4 regions of the Shimazuella sp. NTD247 genome follow, and region 2 is predicted to be linked to each of the others. Evidence: riboswitches for the same ligand, from Rfam matches in the RefSeq annotation. Region 2 holds a riboswitch; each other region holds the start of a gene.
What was found. Region 2 has a riboswitch for S-adenosylmethionine ahead of AC5WOC_RS05960 (2,3-diketo-5-methylthiopentyl-1-phosphate enolase). Riboswitches for the same ligand answer to the same signal wherever they lie in the genome.
Positions count from the first base shown of each region.

Region 1: linked by a shared signal. The riboswitch ahead of AC5WOC_RS12055 (methionine ABC transporter ATP-binding protein) and the one ahead of AC5WOC_RS05960 (2,3-diketo-5-methylthiopentyl-1-phosphate enolase) in region 2 are both predicted to bind S-adenosylmethionine.
Region 3: linked by a shared signal. The riboswitch ahead of AC5WOC_RS01990 (aminotransferase class I/II-fold pyridoxal phosphate-dependent enzyme) and the one ahead of AC5WOC_RS05960 (2,3-diketo-5-methylthiopentyl-1-phosphate enolase) in region 2 are both predicted to bind S-adenosylmethionine.
Region 4: linked by a shared signal. The riboswitch ahead of AC5WOC_RS04530 (homocysteine synthase) and the one ahead of AC5WOC_RS05960 (2,3-diketo-5-methylthiopentyl-1-phosphate enolase) in region 2 are both predicted to bind S-adenosylmethionine.

Region 1 covers NZ_JCAJZU010000004.1:255,577-257,779, reverse strand. Annotated here, with positions in the region: gene AC5WOC_RS12060 (methionine ABC transporter permease) at 1-624, opposite strand, end outside; partial or broken gene AC5WOC_RS12055 (methionine ABC transporter ATP-binding protein) at 656-1,366, opposite strand; SAM riboswitch class I at 1,544-1,648, opposite strand; gene AC5WOC_RS12050 (VOC family protein) at 1,707-2,117, opposite strand.
Region 2 covers NZ_JCAJZU010000002.1:303,417-305,619, reverse strand. Annotated here, with positions in the region: gene AC5WOC_RS05960 (2,3-diketo-5-methylthiopentyl-1-phosphate enolase) at 1-1,150, opposite strand, end outside; SAM riboswitch class I at 1,219-1,328, opposite strand; gene AC5WOC_RS05955 (pyridoxal phosphate-dependent aminotransferase) at 1,387-2,203, opposite strand, start outside.
Region 3 covers NZ_JCAJZU010000001.1:423,240-425,442, forward strand. Annotated here, with positions in the region: gene AC5WOC_RS01985 (ABC transporter permease) at 1-643, shown strand, start outside; SAM riboswitch class I at 729-842, shown strand; gene AC5WOC_RS01990 (aminotransferase class I/II-fold pyridoxal phosphate-dependent enzyme) at 957-2,117, shown strand.
Region 4 covers NZ_JCAJZU010000002.1:49,076-51,278, reverse strand. Annotated here, with positions in the region: gene AC5WOC_RS04540 (hypothetical protein) at 1-291, shown strand, start outside; gene AC5WOC_RS04535 (nucleotidyltransferase domain-containing protein) at 441-599, shown strand; SAM riboswitch class I at 838-950, shown strand; gene AC5WOC_RS04530 (homocysteine synthase) at 1,021-2,203, shown strand, end outside.

The DNA.
Region 1 (2,203 bases), on a different contig from region 2:
GCCTATCCATTGAACCAACTGAACCAATACAACCAATAAAATACCACAGGCGAACATCATCTTTTCGTCAAACATTTGGAACCCATAGCGAAGGGCAAGGTCACCCAAGCCTCCCCCGCCAACCATACCAGCCATCGCTGAATAACTGATCAGACTGACACAAGAAACGGTTAAACCAGAGACAATCGCGGGCATTGCTTCTGGAAGAAAAACACGCCATACGATCGTAAAAGGACTTGCTCCCATTGCTTCTGCTGCTTCTACCACACCTCGGTCGATCTCTCGAATTGCTGTCTCCACCATTCTTGCGAAAAATGGTGCAGCGCCAGCGATTAATGGAATCGTAGCTGCAGTCGTTCCAAGCGAAGTTCCCAAAATCCATTTGGTAACTGGAAATAAGAATAAGATCAAGACAATAAAGGGAACTGCGCGAAAAACGTTTACGACAAATCCTAATGCTTTTTGTATCCAAGGAACTTCCCAAAACTGCCCTCTATCCGTAATTACCAATAAAATGCCTAATGGAACACCGATCAATGCAGAAAAAAATGTAGAAATTGCTACCATCAATAATGTTTCCTGTGTTCCTTGCAAAATAAGTGACCAATCAAGACTAGGAGACAATTCGCTTCCCTCCTTTTTCTTCTGTCAAACCAAGAAAAGTTTTGGTGACCTGATGTTTTGGATCTTGAAATACATTTGTTACTAAACCACTTTCTACAACACTGCCAGACTCAAGAACAGCCACATGAGAGCATACTTTTTTTACAACAGACATCTCATGGGTAATAAACACAAAAGTGATCCCTGTTTCTCGATTGATCTCTTGAATTAATTGAAGAATGGAATCTGTTGTTGCTGGATCCAGAGCAGATGTTGCTTCATCACACAAAACAATCTCAGGATGATTCGCTAATGCTCTTGCAATTCCTACTCGTTGTTTTTGTCCGCCGCTCAATTGTGATGGATAGCTGTTTCTTTTTTCAGTCAAGCCCACACGTTCGAGCAATTCTTCCACACGTACCTTTATCTCTGATTTCTTCTTCCCTACAATCTGCAGTGGGAAAGCAATATTGTCAAAGACAGTACGCGAAGTGAGCAGATTAAAATGCTGGAAAATCATCCCGATTTTGCTTCTTAGCTGCCTGAGCTCAACCTTACTCAACTCAGCTATATTTTTATCACGTATGAAAACTTCGCCTTCCGTCGGCTGTTCTAAACCATTTATCATTCGCAGCAAGGTACTCTTTCCTGCTCCGCTATGACCTATAATCCCAAGCATTTCTCCTGCCTGTATGGATACAGACACACGCTCAAGTGCTGTCACTTCAGCAAATCGCTTGGAGACGTTTTGCAACTGGATCAAACTCAATTTCAAAGCACCTCCTAAAGTAAACTTGCCAGTTGGCAAGTCGTTAAGACGTAGCCAGAGGCTTAGTTGCCCTTATGTGGATAAGATAAAATTTTACTATCTTATCCACTAAAATAACAAAAACCCTTTCTGCACAATGATGCAAAAAGGGATATCTTCAAATATCGCCTTCTCTCATCTGTCAGAAACAAAATTCTGTAGGAATTGGCACCTTTCCTCATAAGGATGGTTGCCGAGGTATCACAGGGCCTGTCCCTCCACCTCTCTGGATAAGAGAAATCCATATCAAGTTAATGATATTATACTTTATAAAAATATAAAAATCAAGATGAAACTATAGAAATCGAATAATGTCTCGCTGCTGGAATATCTCAGGAACGGTTGCATGCTGATAAAAATGAGCAAATACTTGCTTTGTCGTCTCCACACCATGCCACTCGTTACTCAATGGATCTTTTCCATCAGCTTGAAATCCAAATATTTTTGTATACCATGGTTTGCTTTGTTCAGGCTGTACTTCCCCCAAGATATAATGGTAATGATGCTTATCATCGACTTGATGATACTCAATAAACTGTACTTGCTCATTTCCAAAGCACTGGATATAACTTCCTGTTTCTGTATCTTCTAAAATACAAAATTTATGGGCATCCCCATTGAGCATTTCAAGACGATGTAAAACAACTTCCAATGACGGATCAAGTATTGCTTCAGCCCCACTCTCTATGTCAAACACAAACTTCATTCGATCCCTCCTTATGTAAGTAATATACAATATATTTTATCGAAATTTATGAAAATTTGATATACAAGTATCGGCTTAGAAACAAT
Region 2 (2,203 bases):
GGGAATGAGCTGCTTCTTTCAAAGATATTCCTTTTTTCGCAGCTTCGATTGCTTGACGAAAAGCTTTTCCACCAGCGATGGCTCCACTTGGATGACCATGTACACCTCCGCCAGCATTGATGACAGAATCGATACCAAAATCAGCAAAGAGCTTAGGAACCAGCGCCGGATGAATTCCAGCGGAGGGCACAGGCAATGCTTTTTTCCAATAATCATGTATACTGCTCAATTCTTTTGCGATACCAAGTGCTGCCGTTTTCTCCAATGCGACACTTCCATAAGGAGAAGGGAATAATACCAAATCTGCTCCTGCGGCACGCAGAAGCTTCCCGTACCAAAGAGAGGAACTGACACCATAAGTAGGAGAGGCTGTTACCGCACCTCCGAAAGCAGGATGTGCTAAAATAGGAACATGTATGTCCTTATCCTCTGCAAGTGCTTGAAGGGTATCCAATCCATATGTAAATACGTTAAATAACAAGGCACTGGCTCCAAGATAGACAGCATGTTTTGCTTTTTCTACTAATTCAGTAGAACGACCAGAAAGATTTACAGCATATAAAGTTGTTTCCCCAGTTTCTTGCTCGGTTTCTCTAAGTACTTTTTTTGCAATGGCAATGCGCTGTTCAAAAGGACAAGTGGGATTATCAAATAATATTTCATCATCCTTGATGATATCCACACCACCAAGTGCCTGTTCTCGAAGTTGGTGCTCAAAAAAAGAAAGATCTCTGCCGATAATCCCTTTAAAGATACTCATTAGTAGGGGTCGATCAGTCACTTCCAGTAAATTGCGGACACCGAGAACACCAAAAGATGGGCCTGGAAATCGTTGTGCTAATTCAGGAGTAAACTCCAGATCAATTAGCTTTATTTTTCCATCTAGGGAGAGTTTTCCAAATACGGTTGTTAAAATAGCAGGTATATCCGCAGAAAAATTAACGGATGGATAGGAAATAGTGATCAATCCCTGTTCTTCTGATAATGTTTGGATTTGAATAACTTCTCCCTTATGTTTAGCCAATTGTTGTTGATCTAATTTGGGTAGGTCGGTCCATGATCCAACAGTAAGACCAAGGGCGATTTGTTCTGCTTTTTGTAAGAGGTCTCCTTTATTAGGAACAAGATACGTCGCAATTGCTGCTCCCATTGTTCTCCTCCTTTTTTAAAAAAAATAAACCCTCTTCCTGAGGAAGAGGGGAACGTTTACACCGCTTCCTCTTATCTTTCAGTGTGTTCACTGTAAGAATTAGCACCGTTTTTACCAACATGGTAAATCGGTTGCCGGGTTTCATTGGGCTCATCCCTCCACCTACTCTTGATAAGAGAATGTCATTATTGTCTTGTGATTAGATATTACGATTATGATGGAAGAGTATCCTTTTGTCAACGGAATAATTCCAAGCTATCCAATCGGTCAACTGCTTCTTGTAATCGTTCTTCATCTGCTAACAAACCTACACGAACATAGCGATCTCCTGCTTTTCCAAAACCTATTCCTGGAGCGACTGCGATATGTGCATTTTTGAGAACGTGTGTTGTAAAACTTTGTGAATGATAACTATCAGGAACTGGCAGCCAGCAAAAAAAGGAGCCTTTTGGTTTTTGGATATCCCAGCCGATTTTTTGTAATCCTGAAATAAATACATCTCTTCTTTTTTCGTATGTCTGCACCAATTTTTCCACAGAATGTTGCGATTCGAGTAATGCAGTAGCTGCCGCTTCTTGAATAGCACCGAACAAACTGACATAAAAATGATCTTGCAACAATTCAATTGCTTCAATCACCGATGGATTTCCCAAAGCAAAGCCGATACGCCATCCTGCCATGTTGTAGGTTTTACTCATGGTATAAATCTCAATCCCAATATCTTTTGCTCCAGGTGTCTGCAAAAAGCTCAGCGGCTTTTGACCGTCATATCCGATTGCACCGTAGGCAAAATCATGGACTACACAAATGTTATTTGTTTTTGCTGTCAGCACGGTTTTTTGGAAAAAATCAGAAGTGGCCACACCAGCTGTAGGGTTATTAGGATAATTTAAAAACATTAATTTTGCTTGTTCCAAAATGGATGCAGATATATTTTCATAGTCTGGAAGAAAATCATTCTCTGCAAGCAGGGGCATCATTTCCATTTTTGCATCAGCCATCGCAATTCCAGACCAATAATCTGGATATCCGGGATCAGGAACCAAAGCGATA
Region 3 (2,203 bases), on a different contig from region 2:
AATTCGCTCTGCTGTTCAGTTATTGTTTATAGGTTATCTATTAAAGGTGATTTTTCATCTGAGTAATCCAGTTTTTATGATTGTTTTGATTTTCATTATGATTGCTGTAGCAACACAAAATGCAAGCAGACATGGAAAATACTTATCTCATTCTCGGATGAGAGTATTGTTTGCTATTTCGCTTACAGAATTGCTCACACAGGGAGTATTGATCGGATTTAAAATCACACAACCAACACCGCAATATATTATTCCTACCAGTGGAATTATTGTGGGAAGTGCTATGATGAACGCTTCTTTGTTTTTAGATCGGTTTCAATCCGAAGTAAAAGCAAACAAACAAGAGATATTAACGATATTGTCGCTTGGCGGCACACCGAAACAGGCTGTATTTCCGTATTTAAAAACTGCTATTCGAGCAAGTCTAATTCCTGTTATTGATAATACCAAAACAATGGGATTGGTACAGCTTCCTGGTATGATGACGGGTTTAATTATTGCTGGAACAGATCCGATGCAAGCTGTTCGTTATCAATTAATTATTGTGTTTGCGCTATTATCGTCAGCTGTATTAACGAGTATTATTTTAGGATTAATCAGCTATAAAGCTTTATTTAACGAATATCATCAACTTCGTATGTAATTGACAGGTTTATTTGACTTCTTGTGATTGGTCATATATCCTTAAGTTAGCTAGAGCAAATTCGAATCAAATGAAAATGATATTTCTCTTATCGAGAGCGGCGGAGGGACTGGCCCGATGAAGCCCGGCAACCAATTGATCTTAAAAGATTAATATGGTGCCAATTCCTGCAGGAAAGATATTTCCTGATAGATGAGAGAAGGCGCTATGGATAAATCCGGCCTCTTCTCTTTAAGGGAAGAGGCTTTTTGCTGTGGATAACAGGACAAATAGACAAAAAATGCCTAGTAATTTTTTCAGGGGAGTGGTTTGGATGAGAGTGGAAACCTTATTACTGCATAATGGCAATGAACTGGATCAACAGACAGGAGCTTCGAGTATTCCTATTTATCAAGCATCTACATTTCATCAGTTTGATGTCGATAATCCAGGTAAGTATGACTATACACGAAGTGGCAATCCCACTCGTCAAGCATTGGAAGATACGATAGCGAAGCTAGAAGGTGGTTGTTGTGGCTTTGCTTTTTCTTCTGGAATGGCTGCCATCTCTACGGTTTTGTTATTACTTTCGAAAGGTGATCATATCATTGTATCTCAAGATGTGTATGGTGGAACGTATCGTGTTTTGACACAAGTTCTCAATCGATTTGGGATAGAGTGTACATTTGTAGATACAACCAATCCGAATGCTATTACAGATGAGATTCAAATCAATACAAAAGCAATATATATTGAAACTCCATCCAATCCCACTTTGAAAGTAACAGATCTGCATCAAGTAGCGGAAATAGCAAAAGAATACCAGTTATTGTCTATCGTAGATAATACATTTTTAACCCCTTATTACCAGCGTCCGCTTTCCTTTGGCTTTGATATTGTTGTGCATAGTGCTACCAAATTTTTGGGAGGGCACAGTGATGTGATTGCAGGACTAGTGGTAGTAAGAGAATCTGAATTGGCTGAACGTGTGAAACTATTGCAAAATGCAATTGGTGCAGTCCTAGGTGTTCAAGATTCATGGCTTATCTTAAGAGGTATAAAAACACTACAAGCAAGGCTGGAGCTATCTACTAAAAATGCTGAGATTTTAGCGAAATGGCTACAAGAGCAAAAGGAAGTTGAAAAAGTTTACTATACAGCTTTACCAGAACACGTTGGTCATCATATTCAGTGTAAACAATCAAGCGGTCATGGTGCTGTATTATCTTTTGATGTTGGAAGTGTTCAAAGGGCAAAGCAACTACTCCAAAAAATTCGCTTACCCTTGGTGGCAGTTAGTTTAGGGTCAGTTGAAAGTATTCTTTCTTATCCAGCTATGATGTCTCATGCTGCCATGCCTCCGAAAGTAAGAGAAAAACATGGGATAACGGATGGATTATTGCGTTTTTCTGTTGGATTAGAAAACGTAGATGATTTAATAACTGATTTATCCCAAGCATTGAATACGAAAATAACTTATGCAGTCGCTCGATAGCAAAAGAAAACCCGAAATTCAGGGTTTTCTTTTGCTATCGATGAGATAAATGTGATATATTCACTAAATACATGAGGTGATAGGGA
Region 4 (2,203 bases), 250 kb from region 2:
CTGGCACAACTGAAGATTCTGGATGATATCGAGGGTCTGAGCATCGAAATCAACCAGTACAACAACAGTAAGGACCACCAAAAGGGAGATGCCAAGTCCAAGGCTCATGGACAGAATCTCAACCGAATGAAGACCCTGCGAAATGAAGAGAGCAAAGCGGGTAGCAATTACGAGAGTATTCGCGTAGCGTCACTGGATAAGGTCAACGAGGTCACGGAGATCGACCGCCACAAACGGGACGATTTGTACATTGCCATGCTCGGTGCAGTAACTGGAGGTCGGTGGCGGTAGGTCATCTTTTCTCCACTAGCTACTAACCCCTCCTGCCCATTGCGAGCAGGAGGGATCAAAACAAAAATAAATCTTCGCTAAAAATAAACGAAATCCCACCATCATAAAATGCTGAGCGGGGTTTTTTGGGTAAAGGAGAGAGATTTCGATTGTCCCTTATCACTACATTTACAAATTATATGACTGAGCGGTTTGATTCCATCAAAGCGATTGTCATTTTTGGAAGTTATGCGAGAGGGGAGGAAAAGGCTGACTCTGATTTAGATGCATACTTGTTATTTAATCAATTGAATCCTGAAAAGCACTGATTTAGCAGTTATTCCAATGTGGTTTCAACATCCATCCATTTTGCAAGAACAGCTGGATCTGGATAAGGACAAGGTAGTGTCGTTGTTATTCTCCCTAATAGAAGGTAAGTTGAATAAATTTGCAGTCCAATATTGAGATTTTGTAAATATCTCCATTTTTTACACTTGAATATTGATGAGCTGGAAGAAAACGACTATAATTAAGTAAACCTATTGTTTAACTGAATATTTGTTAAATCTCTTATCCAGAGAGGCGGAGGGACTGGCCCGATGATGCCCGGCAACCCTAGTGATTGATTCACTAGAAGGTGCCAATTCCTGTAGAGACTACTTGTCTCTAACAGATAAGATGCGGATCTGTAACCAAGCCTCTTCTGGATAAGGAAGGGGTTTTTTGTTTGCTAAAAAAGGAGGAAATAACATGAGTACATTTCGACCTGAGACAATTTCTGTGCATGGAGGGCAGGCACCTGATCCTGCAACAAATGCGCGGGCTGTTCCTATTTATCAGACAACTTCTTATGTCTTTGATGATACCCAGCATGCTGCAGATCTGTTTGCATTAAAGGAATTCGGCAACATTTATACTCGTATTATGAATCCTACAACCGATATTCTAGAAAAAAGGGTCGCTGAGCTGGAAGGCGGTGTTGGAGCACTCGCTACCAGTTCGGGTCAAGCAGCAATTACTTACTCCATTTTAAATATTGCCAGGGCAGGTGATGAGATTGTCGCTTCTAGCAATCTTTATGGTGGGACATATAACTTATTTCGACATACACTTCCCAAACTGGGCATTCACGTGCATTTTGTAGATCAAACCAATCCTAACAATTTTCGTAGTGCGATAACTGATAAGACGAAGGCTGTTTTTGCCGAGATTATCGGCAATCCACAGTTAGATGTGTTGGATGTAGAGGCAGTTGCTAATGTAGCTCATGAATCTGGAATTCCGCTTATTATCGATAATACTTTTGCTACTCCATATTTAAGCAGGCCATTTGAATTTGGAGCGGATATCATTGTTCACTCCGCGACAAAGTTTATTGGAGGACATGGCACAAGTATCGGCGGTATCATCGTTGATTCTGGCAAGTTTGATTGGAGTAATGGCAAGTTTCCTGATTTGACAGAGCCGGATCCTAGCTATCATGGTGTATCCTATACTCAAGCATTGGGATCTTTGGCCTATATTATAAAAGCACGAGTGCAGTTACTGCGAGATACAGGAGCTTCTATTTCACCATTTAATGCATTTTTGTTACTACAAGGATTAGAGACACTTCACCTCCGCATGGAACGACATAGCGAAAATGCTTTGCGTGTGGCTGAATTTTTAGAGAAGCATGAGAGTGTTGATTGGGTGAATCATCCCGGATTAGAAAATCATCCATCCTTTGAAAAATCACAAAAATATTTACCGAACGGTCAAGGTGCGATCTTTACATTTGGGATTAAGGGGGGAGCAGAGGCAGGGAGAAAATTGATTGAAAATGTTTCTTTATTCTCCCACCTAGCAAATGTAGGAGATGCAAAATCACTTATTATTCATCCAGCAAGTACAACGCATCAACAGCTAACAGAAGAAGAACAAAAAGCAGCTG